Regions from separate parts of the Agrococcus sp. TSP3-2-1 genome, predicted to be linked through region 1. Evidence: predicted binding sites of a transcription regulator. Region 1 holds the regulator's gene; each other region holds the start of a gene.
What was found. The regulator LexA, encoded in region 1, represses DNA repair genes until DNA is damaged. The targets are predictions, from matches to a motif close to TCGAACANNTGTTCGA.
Positions count from the first base shown of each region.

Region 2: ACP7BI_RS13090 (DNA polymerase Y family protein) is a predicted target of LexA. The motif match lies at 9,301-9,316, and genes of this name have one in related genera.
Region 3: ACP7BI_RS07120 (DUF222 domain-containing protein) is a predicted target of LexA. The motif match lies at 7,653-7,668, and genes of this name have one in related genera.

Region 1 is NZ_JAFCWN010000003.1:27,154-37,202, reverse strand. Features, by position in the region: gene miaA (tRNA (adenosine(37)-N6)-dimethylallyltransferase MiaA) at 1-860, shown strand, start outside; gene dapF (diaminopimelate epimerase) at 863-1,720, shown strand; gene ACP7BI_RS04920 (class I SAM-dependent methyltransferase) at 1,704-2,309, opposite strand; gene hflX (GTPase HflX) at 2,378-3,838, shown strand; gene lexA (transcriptional repressor LexA) at 3,972-4,595, opposite strand; gene ACP7BI_RS04905 (hypothetical protein) at 4,837-5,202, shown strand; gene ACP7BI_RS04900 (histidinol-phosphate transaminase) at 5,268-6,347, shown strand; gene hisB (imidazoleglycerol-phosphate dehydratase HisB) at 6,357-6,956, shown strand; gene hisH (imidazole glycerol phosphate synthase subunit HisH) at 6,953-7,591, shown strand; gene priA (bifunctional 1-(5-phosphoribosyl)-5-((5-phosphoribosylamino)methylideneamino)imidazole-4-carboxamide isomerase/phosphoribosylanthranilate isomerase PriA) at 7,651-8,400, shown strand; gene ACP7BI_RS04880 (SseB family protein) at 8,404-9,237, shown strand; gene ACP7BI_RS04875 (DUF1844 domain-containing protein) at 9,250-9,609, opposite strand; gene infC (translation initiation factor IF-3) at 9,780-10,049, shown strand, end outside.
Region 2 is NZ_JAFCWN010000012.1:2,036-12,084, reverse strand. Features, by position in the region: gene ACP7BI_RS13125 (MFS transporter) at 1-1,174, opposite strand, end outside; gene ACP7BI_RS13120 (DivIVA domain-containing protein) at 1,210-1,509, shown strand; gene ACP7BI_RS13115 (hypothetical protein) at 1,529-1,828, shown strand; gene purU (formyltetrahydrofolate deformylase) at 1,856-2,707, shown strand; gene ACP7BI_RS13105 (amidohydrolase family protein) at 2,934-3,221, shown strand; gene ACP7BI_RS13100 (error-prone DNA polymerase) at 3,228-6,620, opposite strand; gene ACP7BI_RS13095 (TVP38/TMEM64 family protein) at 6,753-7,511, shown strand; gene ACP7BI_RS13090 (DNA polymerase Y family protein) at 7,744-9,291, opposite strand; gene ACP7BI_RS13085 (hypothetical protein) at 9,413-9,604, opposite strand; gene ACP7BI_RS13080 (hypothetical protein) at 9,653-10,049, opposite strand, start outside.
Region 3 is NZ_JAFCWN010000004.1:53,287-63,335, forward strand. Features, by position in the region: gene ACP7BI_RS07070 (Lrp/AsnC family transcriptional regulator) at 1-414, opposite strand, end outside; gene ACP7BI_RS07075 (aspartate aminotransferase family protein) at 399-1,739, opposite strand; gene ACP7BI_RS07080 (universal stress protein) at 1,828-2,244, opposite strand; gene ACP7BI_RS07085 (APC family permease) at 2,241-3,770, opposite strand; gene ACP7BI_RS07090 (saccharopine dehydrogenase family protein) at 3,932-5,170, shown strand; gene thpR (RNA 2',3'-cyclic phosphodiesterase) at 5,174-5,725, opposite strand; gene ACP7BI_RS07100 (GNAT family N-acetyltransferase) at 5,779-6,231, opposite strand; gene ACP7BI_RS07105 (biopolymer transporter Tol) at 6,236-6,547, opposite strand; gene ACP7BI_RS07110 (Hsp20/alpha crystallin family protein) at 6,544-6,990, opposite strand; gene ACP7BI_RS07115 (SRPBCC family protein) at 7,121-7,567, shown strand; gene ACP7BI_RS07120 (DUF222 domain-containing protein) at 7,729-9,195, shown strand; gene ACP7BI_RS07125 (DEAD/DEAH box helicase) at 9,367-10,049, shown strand, end outside.

The DNA of each region.
Region 1 (10,049 bases):
GGTCGCTCGCCATCGCCGACGCGGTGGTCGCGCTCGGCGTCCGCGCCGAGATCGTCAACTGCGATGCGATGCAGCTCTACCGCGGCATGGACATCGGCACGGCGAAGGCGAGCGCCCAGGAGCGCCGCGGGCACCCCCACCACCTCCTCGATGTGCTCGAGCCGTGGCAGGACGCGGCGGTCGCCGCCTATCGCGACGAGGCGGCGAGCGTCGTCGCCGGCATCGAGGCTCGCGGCGCGGTGCCGATCCTCGTGGGCGGCAGCGGGCTCTACGCCTCGAGCGTGCTCTACGCCTTCGAGTTCCCCGCGACCGACGCGGAGCTCCGCGCCCGGCTCGAGGCGGAGCTCGAGGCGGCCGGCGCCGCCGCGATGCACGCGCGGCTGCTCGCCCTCGACCCGGCGGCCGCCGAGGCGATCGGGCCGCACAACGGCCGCCGGCTCGTGCGCGCGCTCGAGGCGGTCACCCTCACCGGCGAGCCGTTCCGCGTCGGCCTTCCCGACGAGCGATCGCTCGCGCGGCCGACGATCATCCAGCACGAGCGCGTCGACCGCGTCGAGCTCGTCGCACGGCTCGACGAGCGCGTGCTGGGGATGTGGCGGCTCGGCATCGTCGACGAGGCGCGAGCGCTCCGGGAGGCCGGCATCGAGCGGGGCACGACCGCGCAGCAGGCCATCGGCTACCGCCAGGCCCTCGACCAGCTCGACGGCCGGATCACGGAGGTCGAGGCCATCGAGCGCACGCAGGCCCTCACCCGTCGCTACGCGCGTCGACAGGTGTCGTGGTTCCAGCGCTACCCGGCCGCGCCGCCCGCAGACGCGGCCGAGCTCGCACAGCGCGCGGTCGCTAGCCTGGGGGGATGACGATGCACGCCACCGGATTCGCGAAGGGCCACGGCACGGGCAACGACTTCGTGCTCGTCGCCGACCCGGCAGGCGAGCGGCCGCTGCTACCGGGCGAGGTGCGCGCGCTCGCCGACCGGCGCTTCGGCATCGGGGGCGACGGGGTCATCCGCGCTGTGCCGGCGGGCCGCACCGGCGACGCGGTGCTCGACGCCGCGCCCGAGGGCACGTGGGCGATGGACTACTGGAACGCCGACGGCAGCGCGAGCGAGATGTGCGGCAACGGCGTGCGCGTGTTCGTGCGGTTCCTGCTCGAGCAGGGGCTCGCCGAGCTGCCGGACGGCGGCTCGATCGACGTGGCGACGCGCGCCGGCGTGAAGCGAGTCGTGCGGCACGGCAGCCTGCTCGCGGTCGACCTCGGCCCGTTCGAGCTCGGCGGCACGCGGCTCGTGGCCGCAGACGGCCTCGACGTCGCGAGGCCCGGCCTCGACGTCTCGACCGGCAACCCGCACGTCGTCGTCGCGCTCGCCGACGCGGCCGAGCTCGACGCGCTCGACCTGCACCGGCCCCCCTCGCTCGACCCCGTCGCCGAGGACGGCGCGAACGTCGAGTTCGTCGTCCCCGGCGTCATCGCCGACGGCATCGGCTCGATCCGGATGCGCGTGCACGAGCGGGGCGTGGGGGAGACCCTCTCGTGCGGCACGGGCGCCGTCGCCGCGGCCCTCGCGACCCGGCACTGGTCGGGTGGGGCCGCCGACCGCTGGATCGTCGACGTGCCGGGCGGGCGGCTCGAGGTCGACGTCGACGCCCGCGGCCACGCGTGGCTCACGGGGCCCGCGGAGATCGTCTTCCGCGGAGAGGCGCTCAGTCCGGCGCCGTGACGGCGATGATGCGGTACGTCTTCCTGGAGTCGGCGCGCTCGACGTCGAAGCCGTCGAAGCGCTCCTGCAGCCAGCGCAGCAGCGAGTCGGCGCCGAGGTGCTTCTGCACGACGAGCCAGGCCGTCGCGCCCGGCGCGAGCCGCGGGATCCACGTCTCGAGCAGCTCGTGCAGCTGCCGCTTGCCGATGCGGATCGGCGGGTTCGACCAGATCGCGTCGAAGCGCACATCGGCAGGAACGCGCTCTGGCATCGACGGCACGATGTTTGATAGACTGAGCAGCTCGGCATTCCGCTCCACGAGCGAGAGCGCTCGGGCGTTGACGTCGACGGCCCAGACACGGGCATCGGGGGAGCGGAGCGCGAGCGACGCGGCGATCGGCCCCCACCCGCAGCCGAGGTCGAGCAGCTCGCCCCTCGCGGGCGGCGCGGGCACGGCATCGAGCAGCACCGCAGTGCCGACGTCGAGGCGGTCGCCGGAGAAGACGCCGGCGGCGGTCACCATCTCCCGCTCTCGACCCGCGATCGGCACCCGGAGCGTCCGGACCGACTCGGGCGCGGCAGGATCGGGCGAGAAGTAGTGGTCCGACACGGATCCGACAGTACAGAAGGAAGCAACGCATGGCAGAAGCCCAGGACGGCACCGACGGCGGGCGCGCGATGGAGCGCATCCTCGCGTGGGCCGAGCCCGGCGAGCGCGAGCTGCTCGCGGAGCGCGCGCAGGCGCTGCAGGACGACGACGCGCACAGCGACGTCGACGGCGACCAGCTCGACCGCGAGGAGCGCGCCGCGCTCCGCCGCGTCGACGGCCTCCGCACCGAGCTCGAGGACGTCACCGAGGTCGAGTACCGCCAGCTGCGGCTCGAGAACGTCGTGCTCGTGGGCGTCTACAGCGGCGCCGCCGACGACGCCGAGAACTCGCTCCGCGAGCTCGCCGCGCTCGCCGAGACCGCTGGCGCGCGCGTGCTCGACGGGGTCCTCCAGCGGCGACCGAACCCCGACCCCGCGACCTACGTGGGCCGCGGCAAGGCCGAGGAGCTCGCGGCGATGGTGAAGGAGCTCGGCGCCGACACGGTCGTGGCCGACAGCGAGCTCTCGCCGAGCCAGCGGCGCGCGCTCGAGGACCGGGTGAAGGTCAAGGTCATCGATCGCACCGCGGTCATCCTCGACATCTTCAGCCAGCACGCGACGAGCCGAGAGGGCAAGGCGCAGGTCGAGCTCGCGCAGCTCGAGTACCTGCTGCCGCGCCTGCGCGGCTGGGGCGAGTCGATGTCGCGCCAGGCCGGTGGCCAGGTCGGCGGGCAGGGTGCGGGCATGGGTTCGCGCGGCCCCGGTGAGACGAAGATCGAGCTCGACCGCCGGCGCATCCACTCGCGCATGGCACGGCTCCGCAAGCAGATCAAGGGCTTCGGCCCCGCGCGCCAGGCGAAGCGGGCGAACCGCGACCGCAACGAGGTGCCGGGCGTCGCGATCGCCGGCTACACGAACGCCGGGAAGTCGAGCCTGCTCAACCGCATCACCGGCGCGGGGGTGCTCGTCGAGAACGCGCTCTTCGCGACCCTCGACGCGACCGTGCGGCGGACGCAGACGCCCGACGGCCGCGAGTTCACGATCGCCGATACCGTCGGCTTCGTGCGCGACCTGCCGCACCAGCTGGTCGAGGCGTTCCGCTCGACGCTCGAGGAGGTCGCCGAGTCGGACGTCATCGTGCACGTCGTCGACGCGAGCCACCCCGACCCCGCGTCGCAGATCGCGACCGTGCGCGACGTGCTGGGGGAGACCGGTGCCCGGTCCATCCCCGAGATCGTCGTGTTCAACAAGGCGGATCTCGTGAGCCACGACGATCGGCTCGTGCTGCGCGGCCTGCAGCCCGACGCGATCTTCGCGTCCGCTCGCACGGGCGAAGGCGTCGACGAGATCCTCGAGCGGCTCGCCGAGCTGCTGCCGCGGCCTGAGGTCGCGGTCTCGCTGCTCGTGCCCTTCGATCGCGGCGACATCATCGCGATGCTGCACGATCGCTTCGAGGTGCTCCGCGAGGACTACGAGGCCGACGGCACGCGCGTCGAGGCGATGGTCACCGCGGCTGCCGCGGGGCAGCTCGCGGAGTTCGTGGTCGCATAGATCTTGCGTGGCCGGGGCCCCGGCTGGCTGGGTCGCTCGTCGAGATCTCGGTACGGCGGCCTGCGGCCGCCTACTCGATCTTGCGCCCTTCGGACTCAGCGCCGCTGCGCGGCATTGAGTCCTTCGGGCGCAACTACACCGCGCGGAGGACCGCGACGACGCGGCCGAGCACCTCGGCCTCGTCGCCGAGGATGGGTTCGAACGCCGAGTTGCGCGGCAGCAGCCACGTGTGGCCGTCGCGCTGCTTGAACACCTTGACCGTCGCCTCGCCGTCGAGCATCGCCGCCACGATGTCGCCGTTGACGGCATCGCGCTGCTGACGCACGACGACCCAGTCGCCGTCGCAGATCGCGGCGTCGATCATCGAGTCGCCGACGACCTGCAGCATGAAGAGATCCCCGGAGCCGACGAGCTGCTTCGGCAGCGGGAACACGTCGTCGACCTGCTCCTCGGCCGTGATCGGGATGCCCGCGGCGATGCGGCCGACGAGCGGCACGAACGCCGCCTGCTGGATCGAGCCGACCGACTCGTCGATCTCGTCGTCGACGAGCACTTCGATCGTGCGCGGCCGAGCCGGGTCGCGGCGGATGCAGCCGGCGAGCTCGAGCTGCCCGAGCTGGTGCGTGACGCTCGAGAGCGACGAGAGGCCGACGGCGTCGCCGATCTCGCGGTAGCTCGGCGGGTACCCGCGCTGCTTCACGGCGCGCTGGATCACCTGCAGGATCGCCTGCTGCTTCTCGGTGAGCTGCCTCGTCATCCGTTGCCCCGATCCCCGCGTGTCAGTGGTGCCTGATGGACTCCTGGTGGTTCGAAAGCGTATCCGAGAGTACGCCCGGATCAAACGCACGTTCGAGCGAGTCGTGGAGAAAGTTCCCGCGACGGGGTTGACGCGTGCGGCAGTTCGAAAGTAGATTCGAAACAGAGATTCGCAGCCGGTGCTCCCGGCCGAGCACCGGCTGCGGATCCCAGTCCTCGGACTGGATCGAGAGGAGGCACTCATGACCGCCATCGCCATCACCGCCACCGCCGGCGCCGCACCGACGCTCCGCCTGCGCATGACCGCTCGCGGCCGCCGCGCCCTCGCGCTGCTCGTCGCCGCGCCCGTGCTCGCCCTCGGCGCGCTCGCCGGCGCAGGCCTCATCGGCGACGCGGTCGCCGGTGCCGTCGCCTCCTCCTCGACCGCGACCGCCGAGTTCGAGCACATCACCGTCGTGCCGGGCCAGTCGCTCTGGCAGATCGCCGAGGCCGTCGCCCCCGAGGCCGACCCGCGCGACGTCATCGCCGAGATCGAGCTGCTCAACGGCATCGCCGGCGCCATCCAGCCGGGCGAGCGGCTCGCCATCCCCGCGCAGTACGCCGACTGAGCAGCACGCGCCGCCACCGGGTCGCGCGCGGCCGACGGCATCCGCCGAAGTCCTAGGCTGGATCGGTGACGAGCCTCGACGACCTCCCGATCCGCGACGACCTCCGCGGGCTGACGCCCTACGGCGCACCGCAGCTCGAGGTCCCCGTGCGGCTCAACGTCAACGAGAACGCGTATCGGGTGCCCGAGGAGGTCGCGCTCGACATCGTGCAGGAGGTCGCGCGCGCCCTGCCCGACGCCAACCGCTACCCCGACCGCGAGTTCGACGAGCTGCGCCGCTCCTTCGCGCGCTACCTGGGCCGCGGCGTGACGCCCGAGCAGATCTGGGCCGGCAACGGCTCCAACGAGGTGCTCCAGCACGTGCTCCAGGCCTTCGGCGGTCCCGGTCGCACGCTGCTGTCGTTCACCCCCACCTACTCGATGTACCCGCTGCTCGCGCAGGGCGTGGGGATGCGGTGGGTCCCGGTGCCGAGGGACGAGGAGTTCACCGTCGACGCCGACGCCGTCCGCGCGGCGATCGCCGAGCACGACCCCGACGTCGTGTTCCTCTGCTCGCCGAACAACCCGACCGGCACGGCCATCGACCTCGAGACGATCGAGGCGGCCTGTGATGCGGCGCGCGGCATCGTGCTCGTCGACGAGGCGTACGCGGAGTTCGCACGCGACCGCGACCGCACGGCCCTCACGCTGCTCGAGCGGCACCCACGGCTGCTCGTCTCGCGCACCATGAGCAAGGCCTTCGCGTTCGCCGGCATGCGGGTCGGCTACCTCGCCGCCCACCCGGCCGTCATCGACGCGCTCCGGCTCGTGCGGCTGCCCTACCACCTCTCGGCCATCACCCAAGCGGCGGCCGTCGCGGCACTGCGCCACAGCGACGCCATGCTCTCGCGCGTCGACGACCTGCGCGCCGAGCGCGACCGCATGGTCGAGGAGCTCTCCCGGCTCGGCTACCGCCCCTACCCGTCGGACGCGAACTTCGTGCTCGTCGGGGGCGTCGACGACCCGCAGGCGACCTTCCGCGCCCTGCTGGAGCGCGGCATCCTCGTGCGCGATGTCGGACTGCCGGGCACGCTGCGCATCACCGCGGGCACGAGGGGCGAGACGAGCGCCGTGCTGGCCGCGATGGCCGAGCTGCGCGCGGACTAGGATCGAAGGATGGCCCGCACCGCAACCATCGAGCGCACGACGAGCGAGTCGAGCATCCGCCTCACCGTCGATCTCGACGGCTCCGGCACCTCCTCGATCTCGACGACGGTGCCCTTCTTCGACCACATGCTGACGGCGTTCTCGAAGCACTCGCTCATCGACCTGACGGTCGAGGCGAGCGGCGACACCGAGATCGACGCGCACCACACGGTGGAGGACACCGCGATCGCGCTCGGCCTCGCGCTCGGCGAGGCACTCGGCGACAAGCGCGGCGTGCGCCGCTACGGCGACGCGACCGTGCCGCTCGACGAGGCGCTCGCGCGCGCCGTCGTCGACCTCTCTGGCCGCCCGTTCCTCGTGCACTCCGGCGAGCCCGCGGGCTTCGAGCTGCACCGCATCGGCGGGCACTTCACCGGCTCGCTCGTGCGCCACGCCTTCGAGGCCATCGCGCTCAACGCCCGCCTCACGGCGCACGTCGAGGTGCTCGCGGGCCGCGACCCGCACCACATCGCCGAGGCGGAGTTCAAGGCCTTCGCGCGCGCGATGCGCGTCGCGGTCGAGCCCGACCCCCGCGTGACCGGCGTGCCGTCGACGAAGGGCGCACTGTGACCGCCCAGCGCAAGCGCGTCGCGCTGCTCGACTACGGGCTCGGCAACGTCCACTCGGCCGCGAAGGCGCTCGAGGCGGCCGGCGCCGACGTGAGCCTGACGGCCGACCGCACCGCGATCATGGAGGCCGACGGCCTCGTCGTGCCCGGCGTCGGCTCGATGGCCGCGTGCATGGAGGGCATCCAGGCGATCCACGGCGGCGAGCTCATCGGCCGCCGGCTCGCCGGCAGCCGGCCCGTGCTCGGCATCTGCGTCGGCATGCAGGTGCTCTTCTCCTCCGGCGAGGAGGGCGGCGGCGACACGCGCGGCCTCGACGAGTGGCCCGGCACCGTGCGGCGCCTGCAGGCCGACGTGCTGCCCCACATGGGCTGGGCACAGGTCGAGGCGCCCGAGCACTCGCAGCTCTTCGCGGGCCTCGCCGACGAGCGCTTCTACTTCGTCCACTCCTACGGCGTCACCGAGTGGGGCATCGACCCGCACCCGCGCATGCGCCAGCCCGCCGTCACGTGGGCCGAGCACGGCGAGCGGTTCATCGCCGCCGTCGAGAACGGCCCGCTCTCGGCGACGCAGTTCCACCCCGAGAAGTCGGGCGAAGCGGGCGTGCGCCTGCTCGAGAACTGGGTCCGCGGGCTCTGATCCAACCCGGCCGCACGCTCCACCGCGCCGCGGCCACCGTCCGGAAGGCAACGCATCCCATGACCGACTTCAACCAGTCGCCCAAGCTGCAGCTGCTGCCCGCGATCGACGTCGCAGGCGGCAAGGCGGTGCGGCTCACGCAGGGCAAGGCGGGCACCGAGACCTCGTTCGGCAGCCCGGTCGACGCCGCGGAGGACTGGATCCGGCAGGGCGCGGAGTGGCTGCACCTCGTCGACCTCGACGCCGCCTTCGGGCGCGGCGACAACCGCGCCGTGATCCGCAAGGTCATCAAGGCGTCGAAGGGCCGCGTGAACGTCGAGCTCTCGGGCGGCATCCGCGACGAGGCCTCGCTCGAGGCGGCCCTCGCGACCGGCGTCAAGCGCATCAACCTCGGCACCGCCGCGCTCGAGAACCCCGAGTGGACCGCATCCGTCATCGCCGAGTACGGCGACCAGATCGCCGTCGGGCTCGACGTGCGCGGCACGACGCTCGCCGCGCGCGGCTGGACCGAGGACGGCGGCGACCTGTGGCACGTGCTCGACCGGCTCGAGGCCGCCGGCTGCAGCCGCTACGTCGTCACCGACGTCACGAAGGACGGCACCCTCAAGGGCCCGAACCTCGAGCTGCTGCGGCAGGTCGGCGAGCGCACCGAGAAGCCCATCGTCGCCTCCGGCGGTGTCGCGAGCCTCGACGACATCGCCGCGCTCCGCGAGCTCGTGCCGCACGGCGTCGAGGGCGCGATCGTCGGCAAGGCGCTCTACGCCGGCGCGTTCACGCTCGCCGCGGCGCTCGACGTCGCGGGCCAGTAGGCGATGCCGGGCCCGACGCCCGGCCGCGACGCCGACTCGGCCGGCCGACCCTGGGCGGGGCGCTCGTTCCACCACCACGACACGACCTACGCGGACGACGACGGCTCGGCACCGGCCGGCTACCTCGAGGCGGTGCGCGCGCTCGCCGACGGCAGCGCGGGTCGAGCAGCCGTCGTCGAGACGCTCCGCGGCGAGCGCGTGCTCGTGCCGCTGGTCGCGGCGGCGGGGGAGACGGGCGTCGACGAGCGGGGCCGCACGATCGACAAGACGCAGGAGCTCTCGATCGTGACGGTGCACGGTCCCGACGGAGCGCCCATCCTGCCGATGTTCTCGCACGTGCAGGCGATGCAGGCCTGGAACGCGGCCGCGCGGCCCGTGCCCTCGAGCGTGCAGCGGGCGGCAGCGGCCGCGCTCGACGGACCGGGGCGGATCGTGCTCGATCCGGGCTCGGAGAGCGAGTTCGTGCTCGGGCGCACGATGCTCGAGGCGGTGCTGGCGGATGCGCCGTGGGCGTGGGGCGCGGAGGATGCGGCCGTGCACGAGGCCGTGCTCGACGCGCTGTTCGAGCAACCGGCGGTGCAGGCGGTCGTGCTCGCCACCGGCGATCCGCGCTGCCGGCTCGCGGGCGCCGACCTCGAGGTGCACGCGCTCGTCGACGGCTCAGCTGATGCCGCCGAGCAGGTCGGCCGCGCCGCGAGCGCGCTCGGCGCGGCGGAGGTGCTGCGAGCGCGCGTCGAGAGCCTCGCGCTGCGCGTGCACCGCTGGGACGGCGGAGCCTCGCCGCTGCCGCTCTCGGCACCGCCGCTCGCGGCGGTCACGCGCGCCGAGCGGCGGTGAGGCGGCCGGTCGCTAGACGACCGAGCCGGTGTACTTCTCGCCCGGGCCCTTGCCCGGCGCGTCGGGGATCGCGCTCGCCTCGCGGAACGCGAGCTGCACCGAGCGCAGGCCGTCGCGCAGCGGCGCGGCGTGGACGCTCCCGACCTCGGCAGCGGCCGCGGTGACGAGGCCCGCGAGCGCGTTGATGAGCTTCCGCGCCTCGTCGAGGTCGATCTGCTGCTCGGGGTCGTCGGCGAGGCCGACCTTGACCGCCGCAGCGCTCAGCAGGTGGATGGCGACGGTGTTGATGAGCTCCACCGCCGGGACGTCGGCGATGTCGCGCGCCTCGGCGAGAGCGTCGTCGTCGTGGTCGTGCTCGATCGCGTCAGTCATCGCGCTCTTCTCCTGAAGGCTGGTCTCTGGTAGAGTTCTGCAGGTTTCGGGCTTTCGCCCGGAGGTGAAAGAGGAGCAATCCCACCCGCAGTCGTTCCAGGCTAACGGGTCAGCGGCACAGCGGCGCGCGTCACTCGATGCGCAGCGGCTCGTGCTGAGCCACGTGGCACATCGCGCGTATTCGGCTCCTCGTTCGCCGTGCACCAGCACACAGCAGCAACGAGAAGGAGCCCGCGATCAGCGATCCCCGCATCAACGAGCGCATCCGCGTCCCAGAAGTCCGTCTGGTCGGCCCCGCCGGCGAGCAGGTCGGCGTCGTGAGGGTCGAGGATGCCCTTCGCCTTGCCCGCGAGGCAGAGCTCGACCTCGTCGAGGTCGCTCCCGCCGCGCGGCCGCCCGTGGTCAAGATCATGGACTACGGCAAGTTCAAGTACGAGCAG
Region 2 (10,049 bases), on a different contig from region 1:
CGAGCGCGATCGTGAGCCCGGCGAGCAGCGCCCACGGCAGCGCGCCGACACCGATCGAGTCGAGCACGAAGGCGCCGAGCAGGGCTCCCGCGCCGATCCCGACGTTGAAGCCCGTCGTGTACCACGCGGTCGCCTGCTGCAGCATCCGCTCGGGCGTCGCCTGCAGCTGCCGCGTCTGCAGCAGCGCTGGCAGGGCACCGAGCGAGAACGCCCACAGCAGCACCGCGGCGACCGTGAGCACGACGTGCTGCGAGAGCCCGAGCGCGAGCATCGCCGCGATGCCGCCGACGAGCATCGCGAGCGTCGCCGCCGTCGGCCGCTTGCCGAGCCACAGCGCGATCGCGAGCACCGCCGCGATGCCGACGAGGCCGTAGCCGAACAGCGCGCCCGAGAGCCACGACTCCGGCACGCCCGCATGGTCGACGAGGAACGGCGAGACGTATGTGTACAGCGCGTAGTGGCCGAGCATGACCACGGTCGTCGACAGGATCGCGAGCGCGACGCCGCGCACGCTCTTGCCCGGCTCGGGGTCGGGCAGCGCGATCGAGCCGGTCGAGGTCGTGGCGCGGTCGCGCAAGTGGTCGACGGGCGGAAGCAGCCGCCACACCGCGAGCGCGACCCCGAGGCACACGGCGCCGAAGAGCGCGAACGACCAGCGCCAGCCGATGAGCTGTCCGAGCAACGTCGCGAGCGGCAGCCCGAGCACGTATGCGAACGAGCCGCCCGCCGACGTGATCGCCACGGCGCGCGCGAGCTGGTGGGGCTTGACGAGGTAGGCGGCGTAGGCGCCGACGACGGTCCAGAAGATGCCGTGCACGATGCCGCCGATGACGCGGAACGCGACCGACCACGCGTAGTCGGGCGCGAGCGCCGAGCCGAAGCAGCTGAGCCCGAACACCACGAGCACGGTGGTGACGAGCAAGTGACGGGGGATGCGTCGGGTCAGGCGGATGAGCGTGGTCGAGGATGCGACGACGGTGAAGGCGAAGATCGTCACGAGCAGGCCGATCGCGCCCTCGCTCACGGCGAGCTCGCGGCTCATGGGCAGCAGCAGGCCCATCGGCAGCATCTCGACCGAGATGTTCGTGAAGACGGCGAGCGCGAGCACCGCGAGCGCGGCGGTCGGGAAGCGGTCTGCGGCCTTCCCCGCCGCGGTCGTCGACTGCTCGCTCACGACCGGCAAGCCTATGCCGCCGATAGCATCGGCCCGTGCTGACCGCCGACGACGTCATCTCCGCCCGCTTCGCGACCACCCGGTTCGGGCCCGGCTACGACATGGACGACGTCGACGACTTCCTCGACCGCGTCGCGACGACGCTGCGCGCCTACGCCGAGGGCGACGGCGACGGGATCGACGTGCTCGCCGTGGACGTCTCGGCCCAGCGGTTCGCGACCACGACGCTCCGCGAGGGCTACGCGCAGCTCGAGGTCGACGACTTCCTCGACCGCGCCGAGACGGCGCTCCGCGCGCTCGAGGCCGCGGCGCTCCGGGGCCCCGCAAGCGCGTAGGCGCGCCTACGCTTGCCCTGTGCTGACCACCGAGGCGATCACCGCCGTGCCCCTGCACTCCGCGAGCGCGTGGCAGCCGGGCTACCCAGCTCCCGCGGTCGACGCGTGGCGCGCGCGAGTGGTCGCCTTCGCCGCCGCGCCCGAGTCGGCAGCCGGCGAGGCCGCGCTCGCGGAGGTGATCGCGGGCGCCGTCTCGCTGCCCGGCACGATCGCGCTGAGCGGCGCGCGCTACCGCACGGCCGACGTCGACGCGCTCCTCGACCTCGTCGCCGACGCGCTCCCCGAGCCCGAGTGGCCGGAGGGCTCGCGGCCCGAGTGAGTCGCCGCTGCTCGTAGGATCGAGCGGATGAGCGCCAACCACTGGATCCTGTCGATCGTCTGCGACGACCGCCCCGGCATCGTCCACGCCATCACCGGCGCGATCGTGGCGTGCGGCGGCAACATCACCGAGTCGCAGCAGTTCTCCTCCGCCGACACCGACCGCTTCTTCATGCGCCTCCAGGTCGAGGCAGAGGCAGAGCGCAGCGACTTCGAGGTGCAGCTCGCACCCGTCGTCGAGCGCTACGGCATGCAGTGGCAGCTCGACGACGTCGCCCGGCCGCTCAAGACGCTCGTGCTCGTCTCGAAGGCAGCCCACTGCCTCAACGACATGCTCTTCCGCCAGCGGGCCGGCCAGCTCTCGGTCGACATCCCGCTCGTGATGTCGAACCACCCCGACCTCGCGGGCCTCGCCGCGTTCTACGGCGTGCCGTTCGAGCACGCGCCGGTCGTCGACCCCGACTCGAAGGCGGCGTTCGAGCGGCGGGTGCTCGAGGTCGTCGAGCGGGACGGCGTCGAGCTCGTCGTGCTCGCGCGCTACATGCAGATCCTCTCCCCCGAGCTGTGCGCGGCGCTCGAGGGCCGGCTCATCAACATCCACCACTCGTTCCTGCCCGGCTTCAAGGGCGCGAACCCCTACCGGCAGGCGCACGCGCGCGGCGTGAAGCTCATCGGCGCGACCGCGCACTTCGTCACGAGCGACCTCGACGAGGGCCCGATCATCGAGCAGAACGTCGAGCGCGTCGACCACACGCAGAGCCCCGCGCAGCTCGTCGCGATCGGGCAGGACGTCGAGTCGCGCACCCTCTCGCGCGCCGTGCAGTGGTTCGCCGAGGACCGCGTGCTGCTCGACGGGCAGCGCACGATCATCTTCCGCTGACCCGCGCCGGCATCGGTCTGCTGCTGGGCGGAGTGAACTCGCGCGCATGCATCGCAGACGCGCCGTACGCTGGCGGAGTGAGCGTGCTGGTGCGGGCGCATCGTGCTGCTCGAGGGCGAGCTCGTGCCGGATGCGTGCCTCGAGCACGAGGGCGGCGTCATCACCGCGGTCGGCCGGGGAGCGCCGCCGCGAGCGGTCGACGTCGACGTGCCGCGCACGGCGCGACATGGCAGGCCGTCTCGCTCGTCACGGCGTCGAGCAGCGGCTCCCCCGGCTTGCCGACGGCGGCTCGATCGGGGGCTCGACGCTCGCGTTCGACCGCGCCGTGCGCGTGCTCGTCGAGGCGGGCGCGCCGCTCGAGGCGGCGCTCGACGCGGCGTCGGGGGTGCCCGCGGACGCCATCGGCCGAGGCGACCTCGGCCGCGTCGAGGTCGGCGCGACGGCCGACCTCGTCGCGCTCGACGAGCGGCTCGAGGTCGCCGGCGTGTGGCGCTCGGGCGTGCGGATCGCCTGACGGCCGTCAGGAGAAGTCGCGCGAGCCGGGGCTCGGCACCTCGAAGCGGTCGAGCCGGTCGGCGAGCACCGCGATGACGCCCTCGGGCGTGCGCTGCAGCATGCCGCGCACGATGAGGGCGGGCGAGTGCCGCGCGACCTGCCGCGAGTGCGCCCACAGCCCCTTCGAGATGATGACGTTGAGCATCCCCGTCTCGTCCTCGAGGTTCATGAAGGTCACGCCCTGCGCCGTGCTCGGCCGCTGCCGGTGCGTGACGATGCCCGCCGTCTGCACGCGCCGGCCGGGCTCGGCGTCGGCGAGCCGCTCGATGGGCAGCACGCCGCGCGCGTCGAGCATCGCGCGCGCGTGCCGCACCGGGTGGTCGTCGGTCGCGACACCCGTCGACCAGATGTCGAGCGCCACCTGCTCGGAGGCCGAGAGCATCGGCAGCAGCGGCGGCTGGATGACGAGCTGCGAGCCCTCGAGCTGATCCTCCCGCTCGGTCGACGCGGGGCCCGCGAGCCACAGCCCCTCGCGGCGGCTGACGCCGAGCGCGTCGAGCGCGCCGGCGGTCGCGAGCGCTTCGAGCTCGCCGCGGTCGAGATCGGCGCGGCGGGCGAGGTCGTGGATGTCCCGCAGCGGCGCGGCCTCCCGCGCGGCGACGATGCGCTCGGCCGCCGCCTCGCCGACGCCCGCGACGCTCGCGAGCCCCATCCGCACCGCGAAGCCCGCGTCGCGGCGATGCCGGTCGCGCATCGCGAGCGACTCCGAGGCCACGGGCGGCACGGGCGGCTGCTCGCGCTCGAGGCACGCGTCCCGGCCGGGGCGGCGCTCGCCGTGCCGCTCGAGGCCCGCGACGGCGGCCGAGCGCACCACGCACGGGCGCAGCGTCTCGACCCCGTGCCGCAGCGCATCCTTCACGAGCGTCTGCGGCGACCAGAACCCCATCGGCTGGCTGCGCAGCAGCCCCGCCAGGAACGCCGCCGGGTAGTGCAGCTTGAGCCACGACGAGGAGTAGACGAGCTTGCCGAACGCGAGCGAGTGCGACTCGGCGAAGCCGAAGCCCGCGAACGCCTCGATCTTGCGGTAGATCGACTCGGCCGTCGCGTCGTCGACGCCGTTCGCGGCCATGCCGGCGAAGAGCTTCGCCTTGAGCGCCTCGATGCGCTCGCGCGAGCGCTTCGAGCCGATCGCGCGCCGCAGCTGATCGGCCTCGGCGGCGTCGAAGCCGCCGACCGCGACCGACATCTGCATGAGCTGCTCCTGGAACAGCGGCACCCCGAGCGTGCGCTCGAGCACGGGGATGAGCAGCTCGTGCGGGTAGCTCACCGGCTCGGCGCCCGTGCGGCGGCGGATGTAGGGGTGCACCGCGCCGCCCTGGATGGGACCGGGGCGGATGAGCGCGATCTCGATCACGAGGTCGTAGAAGCAGCGCGGCTTGAGGCGAGGGAGGGTCGCCATCTGCGCGCGCGACTCGACCTGGAACACGCCCACCGCATCCGCTTCGCACAGCATGTCGTAGACGCCCGCCTCCTCGGCGGGGATCGACGCGATCGACCAGTCCTCACCGAGCTGCTCGCGCGCGAGCTCGAGCGTGTGCGAGATGGCGCCGAGCATGCCGAGGCCCAGCAGGTCGAACTTGACGAGGCCCATCCACTCGCAGTCGTCCTTGTCCCACTGCAGCACCGTGCGGCCCGGCATGCGCGCCGGCTCGATCGGGCACACCGAGCCGACCGGCTCGTCGGTGAGCACCATGCCGCCCGAGTGGATGCCGAGGTGGCGCGGCGCGTGCAGGAACTCGGCGGCGAGCAGCGCGACGTCCTCGGGCATCCCGTCGACGTCGGGCTTCGAGTACGACTCGACCGACTTCGACCACGCGTTCTGCTGGCCGACGGCGTAGCCGAGCGCCTTCGCCGCGTCGCGCACCGCCGACTTCGGCCGGTAGGTGATGACGTTCGCGACCTGCGCGGCGTTCCGGCGCCCGTAGCGCTCGTAGACGTGCTGGATGACCTCCTCGCGGCGGCCCGCGTCGAAGTCGATGTCGATGTCGGGCTCCTCCTCGCGCATCATCGAGATGAAGCGCTCGAACGGCAGCTTGTAGCGGATCGGGTCGACGGCGGTGATGCCGAGGATGAAGCACACCGCGCTCGCGACCGCGCTGCCGCGGCCCTGGCAGAGGATGCCCTGCCGGTGCGCGAAGTCGGCGATCTCGAAGACGATGAGGAAGTAGCCGGCGAAACCCTTCTGATCGATGAGGCCGAGCTCGTGCTCGAGCCGCGCCGCGACCTCCGCGCTCGGGCGGCCCGCGCCGTCGACGTCGTAGACGCGCGGCAGCCGCTCGGCGACGAGCGCGCGCAGCCAGCTCATGGGCGAGTGCCCCTCGGGCACCGGCACTCGGGGGAGACGAGGGGATGCGGCGCGCAGGTCGAAGGCGAGCTCTCGACCGAGGGCGGCGGCGGTGTCGATCGCGCCGGGGAAGCGGCGGAAGCGGCGGGCCATGACGTCGCCCGCGCGGAGCGACGGGACGCCGCCCGCCGGCAGCCACGCGTCGAGCTCGTCGATCGAGCGGCGCGCCCGCACCGCCGCGACCGCGTCGCCGAGCCGCTGCTGCGCGGGGCTCGCGATGTGCGCGTTCGTCGTCGCGATCACCGGCATGCCGCGCGCCTCGCCGAGCGCGGTGAGCGCCCGGTTGCGCTCGAAGTCGCGCGGGTCGCCGATGTCGCTCAGCTCCACCACGACGCGGTCTCGGCCGAAGAGCGACGCGAGCCGGTCGAGCTCGCGACCCGCGGCATCCGCCCCTTCCGGGTCGGCCTCGCCGAGGGCCTGCCGGACGGCGCCCTTCCGGCAGCCAGAGAGGATCATCCACTCGCCGCCCGCCGTCTCGGCGAGCCGCTCGAGCTCGAAGACGGGCCGGCCCTTCTCGCCCGGCGCGCCCTTCGCGTCGGTCGCGAGGTAGCCGTCGGTGAGCGCGGTCGCGAGCGCCGTGTAGCCGGCGGGGCCGGTCGCGAGCGCGACGAGGTGGCTGCCGCCCGGGTCGGGCACGCCGTTCTGCGGCTCGTCGAGGCCGATCGAGAACTCGGTGCCGAAGACGGTCGGCAGCTCGGCCTCGGCGGCGGCCTCGGCGAAGCGCACCGCGCCGTAGAGCCCGTCGTGGTCGACGAGCGCGAGCGCCTCGAGGCCGAGCCGGCGCGCCTCGGTGACGAGCTCGGCGGGGCTCGCGGCGCCGTCGAGGAACGAGTAGTGCGAGTGCGCGTGCAGCTCGGCGTAGGGCGTGACGGCGCCGGGCTGCGGCACGCGCACGCGCCGGCGCCGTGCCTCGTCGAGGTCGCGCGCGTGCGGCGTGCGACCGGCGCTGACGTCGCGGTCGGAGAGGATGCCCTCGAGCTCGCGCCACGGCATCGCGGGGTTGTTCCAGCCCATCGGCGCGCCTCCTTCCCGCGTGTCGTCGAGGCTTCGACCTCGTTCGAACGTACATTCGAATGCTACCCGTCCCCGCCCACGAGCGCCACGGCTCCCACCGGTCGCCCGATCGCCCCGCCCTAGGCTTGCCGCATGTCTGCCACGCGCGCTCCCGGTCGCTCCGACGCCGACCGCGACGGTGCGCGGGCGACCCGGCGCGGTGCACGGCGCGGCACGATCCTCCGCGTCGCCGCGCTCGTCGCGGTCGTCGTGGCGATCATCTGGATCGCGGCGACGGTGCGGCTGCCCGACCTCGACGACCTCCGCGCGCAGATCGAGGGCTTCGGCTGGTGGAGCTGGCTCGTCTTCGTCGCCGCCTACGCCGTCGTGGCGCTCACGCCCATCCCGGTGACGATCATGGCGCTCGTCGGCGGACTGCTGTTCGGCGTGCTGGCGGGCAGCCTGCTCTCGGTCGTCGGCGCCGTCATCGGCAGCATCGGCGCCTACTGGATCGCGCGCGCGGTCGGCCGCACGACCGTCATGCGCCTGCTCGGCCGGCACGCCGAGAAGCTCGAGGACCGGCTCGACGAGAGCAGCGGCTTCGCGGCCGTGTTCACGCTCCGGGTCATGCCGGGCATGCCCTACTGGCCCGTCAACTACGGCGCCGGCGCGCTCGGCGTGCCGAGCCGCGTGTTCTCGATCGCCTCGCTCGTGGCCTCCGTGCCGGGGCAGGTCTCGCTCGTCTCGATCGGCGCCTTCATCGCGGCGCCGTCGTTCTGGTCGGGCGCGGTCGTCGTCATCGCGTGGGCGGTCGTGCTCGCCTTCACGATCTGGGCGTGGCGATCGTGGCGCGGCAAGGCCGAGCACTCGCTGCCGGGCGAGCCTGATCCCTCCGACACCTCCGCTGGTTGAGCCGCTCCGCCGCCGAGGGCGGCTGAGCGAGTCGAAACCCCCGCGCTGGGCCCCTTCGCCGGCTGCCTTGCGATCCCTCTTCTTCACGGACCCCGTCCCGCGAACGGGACCCGATAGATCGGGTCCCGTTCGATGGAAGGGGTCCGCAACGGATCGGTGCGACGTGCCGAGCGCCGAGTGCCGAGCGCCGAGTGCCGAGCGCCGAGTGCCGAGTGCCGAGTGCCGAGTGCCGTTAGGCGTAGCGCCCCTCCGCGAGCCACCCGTCATCTGCGTGCAGCAGCACCCACGCCTCCCCCTCGCCGTCGAGGATCTGCACGCGGTGCACGACGTCGCCGAGCTCGCGGCGCCGGATCGGCCACGGCCCCGCCCACGCGACCACGCGACGGCGGGCGGATGCGGGGGGCGAGAAGGCGGCGGGGCTCCCCTGCCGCTCGTCGAGGGCGGCGGCATCGACCGATTCGCCGGCCGCGTCGAGCAGCCGCACGGGCAGCGGCGGCCGGAAGACGACCGCGGGCCGCGGCGGCGGGAGCGCGCCCGGCCACGGCCCCGCGGCCTGCGGCGCGGGCGCATCGCCCCACGGCGTGAGCACGCCGCGCTCGGCGAGCAGCCGCCCGCCGCCGGGCCTCGCGGTGAGCACCGCCTCGCGGCCGAGCATGCCCTGCAGCCGCTCGAGCGCGTGCTTCGTGCGGTCGTCGATGTCGCCGCCGCCCCACAGCCCCGGCATGTGCTCGACGTCGGCGTCGAGCCGCTCGGGGAGCGCCTGCACCTCGACGAGCGCCGAGCCGAGCTCGCTCTCGCCCAGCTGCCACCGCATCCGGTCGACGATGTCGCCCGCGCGCAGGAACCCCGGCTGCCGCCAGAGCCGCTCGCTCACGCGGCCCTCCTCGCCGCGCATGACGATGCGGATCTCGCTGCACACGAGCCGCTGCTCGGCGAGCTGCCGCACGAAGCGCTCGACCGGCTCGCGCACCGCGAGCGCGAGCTCGTGCACGCCCTCGATGCCCGGCTCGAACGCGAGCCGCAGCACTCGCTCCTCGCCGAGGCCGCTGTCGTCGACGCGCCGGTCGTCGAGCCCGCGCGCCCTCGCGAGCGCCACGAGCCCGGCCTCGCCGAAGCGGTCGCGCACGCTCGCGTCGGGCAGCTGCGCGAAGCCGCCGAGGGTGTGCACGCCGAGCCGGTGCAGCATGCTCGGCAGCTCGTCGTCGCCGAGCACGCCGACGGGCAGGCTGCTGAGGAACTCGCGGCTGCGGCCCGCCGGCACGATCGTCTCAGCACCCGCGCCCGCGGCGAGCTCCGCCGAGAAGCGGTCGTCGGCGACGCCGAAGCTCGCCGTGAGCCCGAGTGGGGCGAGCGCGCCGCGCACGGCCTCGATCGCGCGCGACTCGGAGCCGTAGAACCGGCTCGCCCCGCGCATCCGGAACGCGAGCGCCCCGTCGCCGATCGGCTGCGCCGTCGGCACGACCGCGAGCACCGCGCGCACGACGGGCTCGAAGGCGAGCGCCTCCCCGACCGGGTCGGCGGGCGCGAGGGCGAGCATCGGCGACGCGCCCTGGGCGTCGCGCACCCGCATCCCCACTCGCACGCCGTCGACGCGGGCCTCGGCGTCGCACGCGACGACGCGCAGCGCGTGCACGATCGCGCCGGGCGACCCCTGCTCGCCGCCCGCGGGCAGCGCGCCGGTCTGGCGCGCGACGACGACCGACCAGTCGGGCACCTGGAGCACGCCGACGCGGCCGCCGCGCACCCGCGCTCCGGTCTCGCTCTTCGTCTCGATCGTCACACCTCATGATCGAACACACGTTCGATCAGCGTCAAGCGGATGCGGTGTGTCGCGGCCGCGATCGAGTGCGGGCATGCAAAGGTGCGGGACGCGGCTCGCGCGCCCCGCGCCCCCGCTCGATTCAGCTCACCGCGCGGCGGCGCAGCAGCAGGAGCGCACCCGCTGCGAGCAGGGCGAGCGCCGGGGGCAGCATCTCGCCAGCGCTGCCACCCGTGCGGGACAGCATCGCCGTCGTCGCGTCGGCGGCCACGGCCGCCACCGCGCGATCCGTCTTGGCGTCGGCCAGCTCGTCGGCGTCGACGCCAGACAGCAAAGATCTCTCAGTGCTTTGTCAGCGGGGCGGCCGGCAGGCTGTCCCTCCTCAGGCAGCGGGCAGGCGCAGCGACTGCTCCTCCTCGAGCTCGACCGCCGGCCGACCCGCGATCGGGATGCGCGCCCTGCGGGGCGCGCCGCCCGCGGCCGCCTCGACGAGCAGGCTGCCCGCGGCGATCCGTCCGTCGCCGTCGGCGAGGCCCTGCCACTCGGCGCGCACGCTCCGCACGACGGTCGCCGCGTTCGGCCACTCCCCGACGACGAGCAGCGTCGAGGAGGCCTGCCGCAGCCGCGCCGCGAGGCGCGCGGCCTCGGTGGGCGTCACGCGCGCGGGCGAGGCGGCGAGCACGACCGGCATCGCCTCGGCGAGGCTCGCGACCGCGTCGAGCCACGCGCGGCCCGGCTGCGGCACGAGCGCGATGCGGTCGATCGGCACGCCGAGGTCG
Region 3 (10,049 bases), on a different contig from region 1:
GAGCGTGTCGGTCTCGCGCACGCCGTCGATCTGTCGGATGCGGTTGGAGACGAGATCGAGCAAGTGGGCGTCGCTCTCGCACACGACCTCGGCCAGCACGTCGTAGCTGCCCGCCGTGATGACGACGTAGTCGACCTCCGGCAGCGCCGCGAGCGCCTCCGCGACCGGCTCGAGCGCGCCGGAGGCGCGGATGCCGATCATCGCCTGGCGCGCGAAGCCGAGCTGCATCGGGTCGGTGACGGCCACGATCTGCATGACCCCCGCATCCGTCAACCGCTTCACGCGGTTGCGCACCGCGGTCTCGCTCAGGCCGACGGCGTGCCCGATCGCCGCGTACGAGGCACGGCCGTCGCGCTGCAGCTCGGCGATGATCGCCTTGTCGTGGCTGTCGGGCAGGCTCACAGGTGCGACCACGCCTCCGAGAGCACGCTCCGCAGGATCTGCCCCATCTCGTCGAAGTGCGACCGATCGCAGATGAGCGGGGGAGAGAGCTGGATGACGGGGTCGCCGCGGTCGTCGGCCCGGCAGTAGAGCCCGGCGTCGAACAGCGCCGTCGAGAGGAAGCCGCGCAGCAGCCGCTCCGCCTCGTCGTCGTCGAAGGTCTCGCGCGACTCCTTGTCCTTCACGAGCTCGATGCCGTAGAAGTAGCCGTCGCCGCGCACGTCGCCGACGATGGGCAGGTCGGTGAGGCCTTCGAGCGTCGCGCGGAACGCGCCCTCGTTCGCCCGCACGTGCTCGAGCACGCCCTCGCGCTCGAACGCCTCGAGGTTCGCGAGGCCGACCGCGGTCGCGACCGGGTGGCCGCCGAACGTGTAGCCGTGCGCGAACATCGCGCCCGGCTCGGCGAAGGGCTCGAAGAGCCGGTCGCTCGCGATCATCGCGCCGAGCGGCGCGTAGCCAGACGTGAGCCCCTTCGCGCACGTGATGATGTCGGGCTGGTAGCCGTAGCGCTCGGCGCCGAACATCGTGCCGAGCCGGCCGAACGCGCAGATCACCTCGTCCGAGACGAGCAGCACGTCGTACTGATCGCAGATCTCGCGCACGCGCTGGAAGTAGCCCGGCGGCGGCGGGAAGCAGCCGCCCGAGTTCTGCACCGGCTCGAGGAAGACCGCCGCGACCGTCTCGGGCCCCTCCTGCTCGATCGCGACCGCGATCTGGTCGGCCGCCCAGCGGCCGAACGCCTCGGGGTCGTCGCGGTGCACGGGCGCGCGGTAGATGTTCGTGCTCGGCACGCGGAACGTCGAGGGCACGAGCGGCTCGAACATCTGCTTGAGGCCCGGGAGCCCCGTGATCGACAGCGCCCCGTGCGTCGTGCCGTGGTAGGCGATCGCGCGGCTGATGACCTTGTGCTTCTGCGGCTTGCCCGTCAGGCGGAAGTAGTTCTTCGCGAGCTTCCACGCGCTCTCGACCGCCTCGCCGCCGCCGGAGGTGAAGAAGACTCGGTTGAGGTCGCCGGGCGTGAGCGACGCGAGCTTGTCGGCGAGCTCGATCGCGCTCGGGTGCGCGTACGACCAGACGGGGAAGAAGGCGAGCGTCTCCGCTTGCTTCGCCGCGACCGCCGCGAGGTCGGCGCGGCCGTGCCCGAGCTGGTTGACGAACAGGCCGGCGAGCCCGTCGAGGTAGCGCTTGCCGCGGTCGTCCCAGATGTAGGCGCCCTCCCCGCGCACGATGACGGGCGCCCGGTCGGCGTCCGCCATCCGGGTGAAGTGCATCCACAGGTGGTCGGCGGGCGTGCTCATGCGTGTCGGTCCTTCGTCGGTGTCGAGTCGGTGTCGGTGTCGGTCGGGGTGAGCGGATGCGTCGGGACGGGGGAGCGGATGCGTCGCGTCACTCGAGCGCGGGCACGCACAGCACCGGGCGGGTGCTCAGGTGCAGCAGCTTGTGCGGCGTCGAGCCGAGGATCGCGCCGCGCATGGGGCTCTCGCCCCACGTGCCGACGACGATGAGTCGCGCGTCGTGCCGCTCGGCGGCGTCGAGGAGGGCAGGGGCCGGGCGCTCCGAGACCAGCTCGACCACCGCATCCACCCCCGCCGCCCTCGCCTCGGCGAGGGCGTGGCCGGCGGCCTCGTTGCCCGCTTGCCGCAGCGCCGCCTCGTGGCTGCGCGCCTCCTCGCCGAGCGATCCGGGCGGCGCGGTGCCGTAGACGATCACGAGCCGCTCGCCGAAGCGGCGCGCGATGTCGATCGCGACGGGCAGCGCGGCGCGCGCGCCGGGCGACTCGTCGTAGCCGAGCGCGATCGTCATGCGTCCGTCCCCTCCCTGCGGCCCGTCGTCGCGTCGATGCGCACGATGGGCTGCTCGGCCGTGCTCGGCCGCTCCGCCCAGAAGCGGCGGTCGCGGAAGTACCAGACGATCATGAGCACGATGCCGGTGAGGAAGATGCCCACGCCGATCACGAGGGGCGGGCCGACGCCGAACCACGGCGTCTCGGTGTAGGAGTTCTCGGGGTTGCCGTAGTCGATGATCGCGGCGACGAGCAGCCAGAGGAGCATGAGCGAGCCGAGTACGGGCCCGACGCCGATGAGCAGGAAGCTCTTGGCGCTGCGCGTGAGCCGCTTGCGGAAGTAGACGGCGCACGCGATGCCGGTGAGCGCGTAGTAGAAGGCGATGAGGAGGCCGAGCGCCGTGAGCGTGTCCCACAGCGCCGTCTCGCTCAGCAGGCCCACGACGAGGTAGTAGGCGATCGCGATGCCCGCGACCCACCACGTCGAGACGTCGGGGGTGCGGAAGCGGGGGTGGATGTGCCCGAAGGTCTTGGGCAGCGCGCCGCGACGGGCCATGCTGAGGCCGGTGCGCGAAGCGGGGATGATCGTCGTCTGGGTCGAGGCGATCGCGGAGGTGGCGACCGAGAGCATCACGACCCACGCCCACGGGCCCATGGTCTCGCTCGCGAGCACCTGGAAGATCGCGTCCTCCTCGTCGGCGTTCTCGGCGAGGAACGCGTCGCCGGCGAGCGCGACGACCGCGATCGTCACCGAGAGGTAGGTCGCGAGCAGCACGATCGTCGACCAGATGGCGGCCTTGCCGGGTGCTTGCGACGAGTTGGTCGTCTCCTCGGTGAGGTTGACGGCCGACTCCCAGCCCCAGTAGGCGAAGACGCCGAGCAGCAGGCCGGCGGTCACGCCCTCCCAGCCGCCGCCGAAGGGGTTGAGCCACTCCCACGACGGCGTGAGCGAGTCGAACGGCGAGTTGCCCGAGAACACGAGCGCGAACGCGACGACCGCGAACGCGAGGAGCGAGAGCACCTGGAAGACGATCAGCACGTTCTGCAGCCGGGCAGAGATCTCGGTGCCCCAGACGCAGATCGCCGTCATCACGAGGATGAGCACGACGGTCAGCACGCGGATGAGCACCGGGTCGTAGGCGGCGTCCTCGAGGCCGAACGTGAGCAGCGAGTAGCGCACGCCGACCTCGGCGAGCGAGCCGACGATGAGCACGCCGGTCATGGCGATCGCCCAGCCGCCGATCCAGCCGAGCCACGGTCCCATCGCTCGCGTGACCCACGAGAAGGTCGTGCCGCAGTCCTGGTCGACGGTGTTCAAGTAGTAGAAGGCGGATGCGATGAGCAGCATCGGGATGAAGCTCGCGAGCATGATGCCCGGGGCGTGCACGCCGCTGAAGAGCACGAGCCCGCCGATGATCGCCGCGATCGTGTAGGCGGGGGAGGTCGACGCGAGGCCGATGACCATGGCGTCGAAGAAGCCGATGGCGTTCGGCTTCAGCCCCGACTGCGGAGCGGGCGGCCGCGCCGCGATGGTGTCTTCGCTCACTGGTGCTCCTCGTCGCGCTTTCGGCGGATACCGTGGTCATCACCCGCCATGGGTGACGCATCCGCTGCTTCTGCTGCCAGACGATACTGATTCCGTCGCCGCTGCGCTACAGTCTGGGCCAGCCGGCATCCGTGTGCGACGCCGGTCGGAGGGGTGAGTCCATGCGGATCCTGCTGATCGGAGCCGGAGGGGTCGGCGGCGCGTTCGCGGCGATCGCCGCCCGGCGCGACTTCTTCGAGGCCCTCGTGATCGCCGACTACGACGCGTCGCGCGCGGAGCGCGCCGCCGCGGCCGACGCGCGCTTCACGGCCGCGCAAGTGGACGCATCCGACCCCGAGTCCGTCGCGGCGCTCTGCCGGGAGCACCGCATCACGCACGTGATGAACGCGGTCGATCCGCGCTTCGTGATGCCGATCTTCGACGGCGCGCTCGCCGCCGGCGCCGACTACCTCGACATGGCGATGAGCCTCTCGAAGCGCCACCCGGAGGACCCGTACCGGAAGGTCGGGCTCAAGCTCGGCGACGAGCAGTTCGCGAAGTCGGGGGAGTGGGAGGCGGCCGGGCGGCTCGCGCTCGTCGGGATCGGCGTCGAGCCGGGGCTCTCGAACGTGCTCGCCCGCTACGCGGCCGACGAGCTCTTCGACCACATCGACGAGCTCGGCACGCGCGACGGCGCGAACCTCGCGGTGCACGACGAGCACGGGAACGAGATCTTCGCGCCCTCGTTCTCGATCTGGACGACGATCGAGGAGTGCCTCAACCCGCCGGTCATCTGGGAGCGCTCGCGGCAGGAGGTCGACGGCGGCTGGTACACGACCGAGCCGTTCAGCGAGCCGGAGGTGTTCGACTTCCCCGAGGGCATCGGGCCGGTCGAGTGCGTCAACGTCGAGCACGAGGAGGTGCTCATGATGCCGCGCTGGCTCGAGGCCGACCGCGTCACCTTCAAGTACGGGCTCGGCGAGGAGTTCATCGGCGTGCTGCGCACCCTCAACACGCTCGGGCTCGACCGCACCGACAAGGTGAAGGTCGGTGGCGTCGAGGTGAGCCCGCGCGACGTCGTCGCCGCGGTGCTGCCCGACCCGGCGACGATCGGCCCGATCATGACGGGCAAGACGTGCGCGGGCGTGTGGGTGCGCGGCACCGGCAAGGACGGGCAGCCGCGCTCGACGTACCTCTACCACGTGGTCGACAACGAGTGGTCGATGGCCGAGTACGGCCACCAGTGCGTCGTCTGGCAGACGGCGATCAACCCGGTGATCGCGCTCGAGCTGCTCGCGCGCGGCGAGTGGTCGGGCGCCGGCGTGCTCGGCCCGGAGACGATGCCGCCCAAGCCGTTCCTCGACCTGCTCGGCGAGTACGGCTCGCCGTGGGCCCAGATGGAGGTCGCGGCGAAGGCGTGACGCTCAGCCGCCGAGCGGCAGCCGCGCGACCGTCTCGTGCAGCGGCCGCCTGCCCTGGCCGAGCAGCTGTGAATCGATGAGCTCTACCTCGTCGACCCTCCAGCGGCGCGAGCGATAGGTGTCGAGCACGCGCAGCCAGCGCAGGGCGCTGCGATCGCGCGGCGGGCGCGCGAGCGTCACGTGCGGCGTGAAGCGCTTGCCGTCCGGCGGCGCGCCCGCGGCGTTCGCGCCGTCACGCACGCGGCGGGCGAGCCGCTCGAGCTCGTCGCCGCCCTCGCCGACGCCGAGCCAGAGCACGGCCGGCCGATCGGGGTGCGGGAACGCGCCTGCGCCCGCGAGCGAGCACTCGAACGGCAGGGCGCCGGCCACCGCGCTCGCGAGCCGCTCCTCGAGGGGCTCGAGGATGCGCTCCGGCACGTCGGCGAGGAACGCGAGCGTGAGATGCATGCGGTCCGGCGGCGTCCAGCGCAGCCCTTCGCGCACGTCGAGGAACTCGGCGAGATCCTCCCGCACGTCCTCGGGCGGCACGACCGCCGCGAACATCCGCCGACCCATCCGCCCACCGTAGGGCGCTCGGCCGAGCATCGCGTGTGCGCCGATCGGCCCCTTCAGCGGGGAGCGAGCTGCTTGCGCATCACGACGCGCGGCAACCCGCCCGAGACGGCGCCTGCGAGCACCGCGTGCGAGATGCCGCGCCCGCGGTGCCCCGGCCGCACGCGGATGCACCAGATCGACCAGACCGGCTGGTCGTCGACGTGCGGGATCCTCCGCGAGCGCGCGAACGGCAGCTGCGCGCGCGGCGCGAGCGCCGCCCATCCGACGACTTCGTCGCCGTCGTAGCCGAGCACGCCCGGCGCGATCGGCTCGCGCGTGAGCGGCTCGACGTAGGCGCCGCGCTCGACGCCGTGCAGCGACGTGCTCGTCTTCGCGTCGATGCGGTGGCTGAGGCACCAGCAGACGGATGCGTCGGGGCGCTTCGGGCCGATGATGGCCGCGAGGTCGTCGAAGCGGTCGTGCGTCGCGGGATGCACGACGATCCCGTTCGTGCTCGCGCGCGCCATGCCGTCATCGCTCCGGCGGTGCGAGCTCGTCGAGGCTCGAGAGCCGGTCGGCCGCGCGGTCGGCACGCTCGGCCTCGGTCAGCTCCCACCACGCGGTGCCGCGCTCGCCGAGGCCCTCCTTCGCGAGCTGCACGCTATCGCGCACGCGCCTCCGGCTCGCCTCATCCGGCGCGCTCCGCACGGCAGAGCGCGCACGCCCGAGGTGCGAGCGCAGCCGCTTCGCGACGTCGGGGTCGAGCGACGGATCCTCCGCGCGCCACCGCCGGCCGTCGACGATGATCCAGCGGCCGTCGTCGGTGCGCTCCGGCGCCGTCACCGGCGACCGCGCCGAGCGGTCGAGCGGTGCTCGATCGGGATGTGCCGCGCCTTCGTCGGCACCGGATCGAGCCCGACGCGCACGGTGAGCACGCCGTCCTCGTAGACGGCGGTGATGTCGTCGTCGTTCGCCCCCTGCGGCAGGCGCACCGCGCGGGCGAGCGCGCCATAGCGGAACTCCGAGCGCTGCTTCTCGCGCTTGTCGGGATGCCGCTCGGCGTGGATCGTCAGCGTGCCGTGCGCGACGCTCACGTCGATGTCGCGCTCGGGGTCGAGCCCCGGCAGCTCCGCATGCACGATGAACTCGTCGTCGTGCACGAGCTCCTCGACGCGGATGCCCGGCAGGGGACCGCGGCCATCCCACCCGCCCAGCAGGGCGAACGCATCCACCCACTCCGTGAACGGCGGGAACACCGGGTACTTGCGCGCGGCTTCCGTGCTCATGGCTGCTCCCTCCGTCGCGTCGGTCGCGTGCCTCGTGTCTACTCCGCTTCTGTCGCGGTCTCAATGGGGGCGGATGCGTCGGGTCACGCCACGGTGGCGGCTCGAGGTGCGCGCGTGGTTCGATCGAGCCATGAGCGACAGCGAATCCCGAGTGGTGAGTGCGAGCCGCGTGATCGCTGCCCCCGCCGACGTCATCTTCGAGGAGATCGCCGACCCGTCGCGGCAGCCCGCGTGGGACGGCAACGACAACCTCGGGTCGGCCGCCGAGGGGCAGCGGGTGCGCACCGTGGGCGAGGTGTTCTCGATGACGCTCGGCAGCGGCGCGGTGCGCGAGAACCACGTGGTCGAGTTCGAGGAGGGCAGCCGCATCGCGTGGAAGCCCGCCGAGGAGGGCAAGCCGCCGATCGGGCAGCTGTGGCGGTGGGAGCTCGAGCCTGCCGACGGCGGCACGCGCGTCACTCACACCTACGACTGGACGCAGCTGCACGACGAGTCGCGCCTCGACCGCGCGCGGCGCACGCGCGAGGAGCAGCTGCTCGCCTCGATCGATCGCCTGAAGGCGCTGCTCGAGGGTTGACCTCCGGGCGATCCCGCCCGCTGCCCTTCGACGCGGTGTGCGCCCAGCGCGGCGCCTGCCGAGTTCTCCACAGCCCCCTCGATCCTCGAACAGAGTTTCGAGTCGCTCGGTAGAATCGTGGGACAGCGATGGCGTCGGTGCGGTCGCGTTGGAGGGTCGTGATGGACGGGCAGCAGCGGCAGGGCAGGTCGCCCGAGGCGGCTGGTCTGCGCGAGCGGCTGGCCGCGGTGCAGGCGGATGTCGAGGCGATCCTGGCCGCGTTCGATTCCATGGGCGATGTCGAGCGGTGGGATGCGTTCGCCGCCGTCGGCGAGCTGGCCCGGCTGGCCGATGGGGCGCTGGTGCGGGTGGCGGGGGTGGTGGAGCGGTCGGTGCCGGCGATGGATGCGCCGAACCAGGCGCGCACGTTCGGGTACCACTCCACGAAGACCGCGCTGCGCCACGAGGCGGGCGTCTCGGCCTCGCGGGCGAAGGCGATCCTGCAGCTCGCCCGGGCGTCGACGCCGCGGGTGGGTTCGACCGGCCTGCCGCTGGAGCCGCTCTACCCGCACGTCGCCGGGGCGCTGGAGGACGGGTCGATCGCGATCGACCAGGGCCGGGCGATCGTGGAGGTGCTGGAGTCCGCCGGCGGCCGCGCCGACCCCGACGCGCGGCTCGCGGCGGAGGAGGACCTGGTGGGCGCGGCGGTGGGGGAGCAGCGTCCGGGTGAGCGCGGCTACGACGACGCGGTCCCCACCCCGCCGGAGCTGCTCGCGGTCACGGCGAGGCAGTGGGTCTCCGCGCTCGATCCGGACGGGGCGGAGCCGCGCGAGGATCGGCTGGTCGCGGAGCGGGAGTTCACGCTCGCGCAGTGCGCGGACGGGGTGTTCCGCGGCCGGGTGGCGTTCCCGCCGGTGGAGGGGGCGGAGGTGATGGCGGTGCTGGCCGCCTACGACTCGCCCCGCACCGGGGACGGGTTCGAGAACCCCGACGCGCCGGGCGATGATGAGCGCACGGACGCGCAGCGGCACGCGGACGTGCTGGTGGGCCTGTTCCGCGCCCACGCCCGCTCGGGCGAGCCGCCCCGGCCCGGCGGCGACGCGCCGACGCTGCTGGTCGCGATCACCCAGGCGGAGCTCGACAAGCACGCCGAGGGGAAGCCGGCGACGTGCGACATCGTCGAGACCGGCGAGACCGTCCCGGCCGGGCTCGCGGCCCGGATCGTCTGCGACGGGTTCGTGCAGGCCGCGCTCGTCGACGGCGACGGCCACGTCTTGAAGCTCGGCCGCCGCAAGCGGCTGTTCTCCCTCTGGCAGCGGATCGCGATCATGCTCCGCGACCGCCACTGCCAGGGGCCCGACTGCCGCATCCCCGCCTCCTGGGGCGACGTGCACCACGTGCTGCGCTGGGCCGACGGCGGCCCGACCGACACCGACAACGGCATTCTGCTGTGCCCGACGTGCCATCGCGAGGTCCACAGCGGCAGACTCCGCATCGACAGGATCGGCACCCGCTGGCGCGTCACCCGCACACTCCAGCCACCCATCCGCAGACCCCGACGACGCCAGCGCGGATCGATCACGGGACGGTTCGGAGCGGCTGTCGCACGGCTCAGCTCGGGATCCGAGCGGATCCGAGGCTCGACCTAGTAGCATTGGCACGGCGACAGCGCCGGTCACCGCCGGAGCCGCGAAGCGGTTCCGCCCGTGCACCGCAGCCGCAGCCGCCGGCTCGATGAGTCACGCACCGATCTGTCGGTGCTCGTCGAAGCCCGTCAACCCGGGGCCCGCACCGCCGGCCCCGCCTCGAACGGAGGACACGTGGCAGACGCCGCAACCATCGATGCGACCGATACGGACGCATCCCAAGCTGAGCTCGACGCGCTGGTCGTCGACGAGGCGGCCGCGGAGCGGCCCGCCACCCGAGAGCGCGACGCGCTCATCCCGCAGCTCGCCCGCGCCGTGCGACAGGTCGAGGCCGGCGTCAAGCGCGGCTCGGCTTCACGCTCGACGCGCGTGAAGCTCCAGGTCGTCGCCATGCTCGCGCGCGAGGAGCGCGCCCGCGTGCGCGCCGACAAGAACCTCACCGACGCGCAGCGCGCCGAGGACCTCAAGCGCCTCGACGGCATCGCCGTCATCCTCGCGAAGGCCGCGAGCCGCGAGCCCACGCTGCTGCCGCTGCTCGGCGACGGGGCCCCGATCACCGACGCCGTGCGCGAGCGCAAGCGCGAGATGCTGCAGGCGGCGGGCATCGAGGAGGCTCCCGAGCCGCAGTCGGCTCCCGAGCCCGAGAGCACCGAGCCGCAGGCGCCGCAGGTCGTGCCGCCGTCCGTGCGCCGCGTGGCGCTCGCCAACCCCTTCCTCGAGCCCGACCTCACGCACGTGCGGCGCAAGCCCGAGCGCGACCGCCTCGCGGGCTTCGACCTGCTCTCGCCGCTCTACCTCTCGTTCGAGGTCGCGGCCGACGGCCGACCGGCGTGCATGCCGCTGCCCGAGCCGAAGCG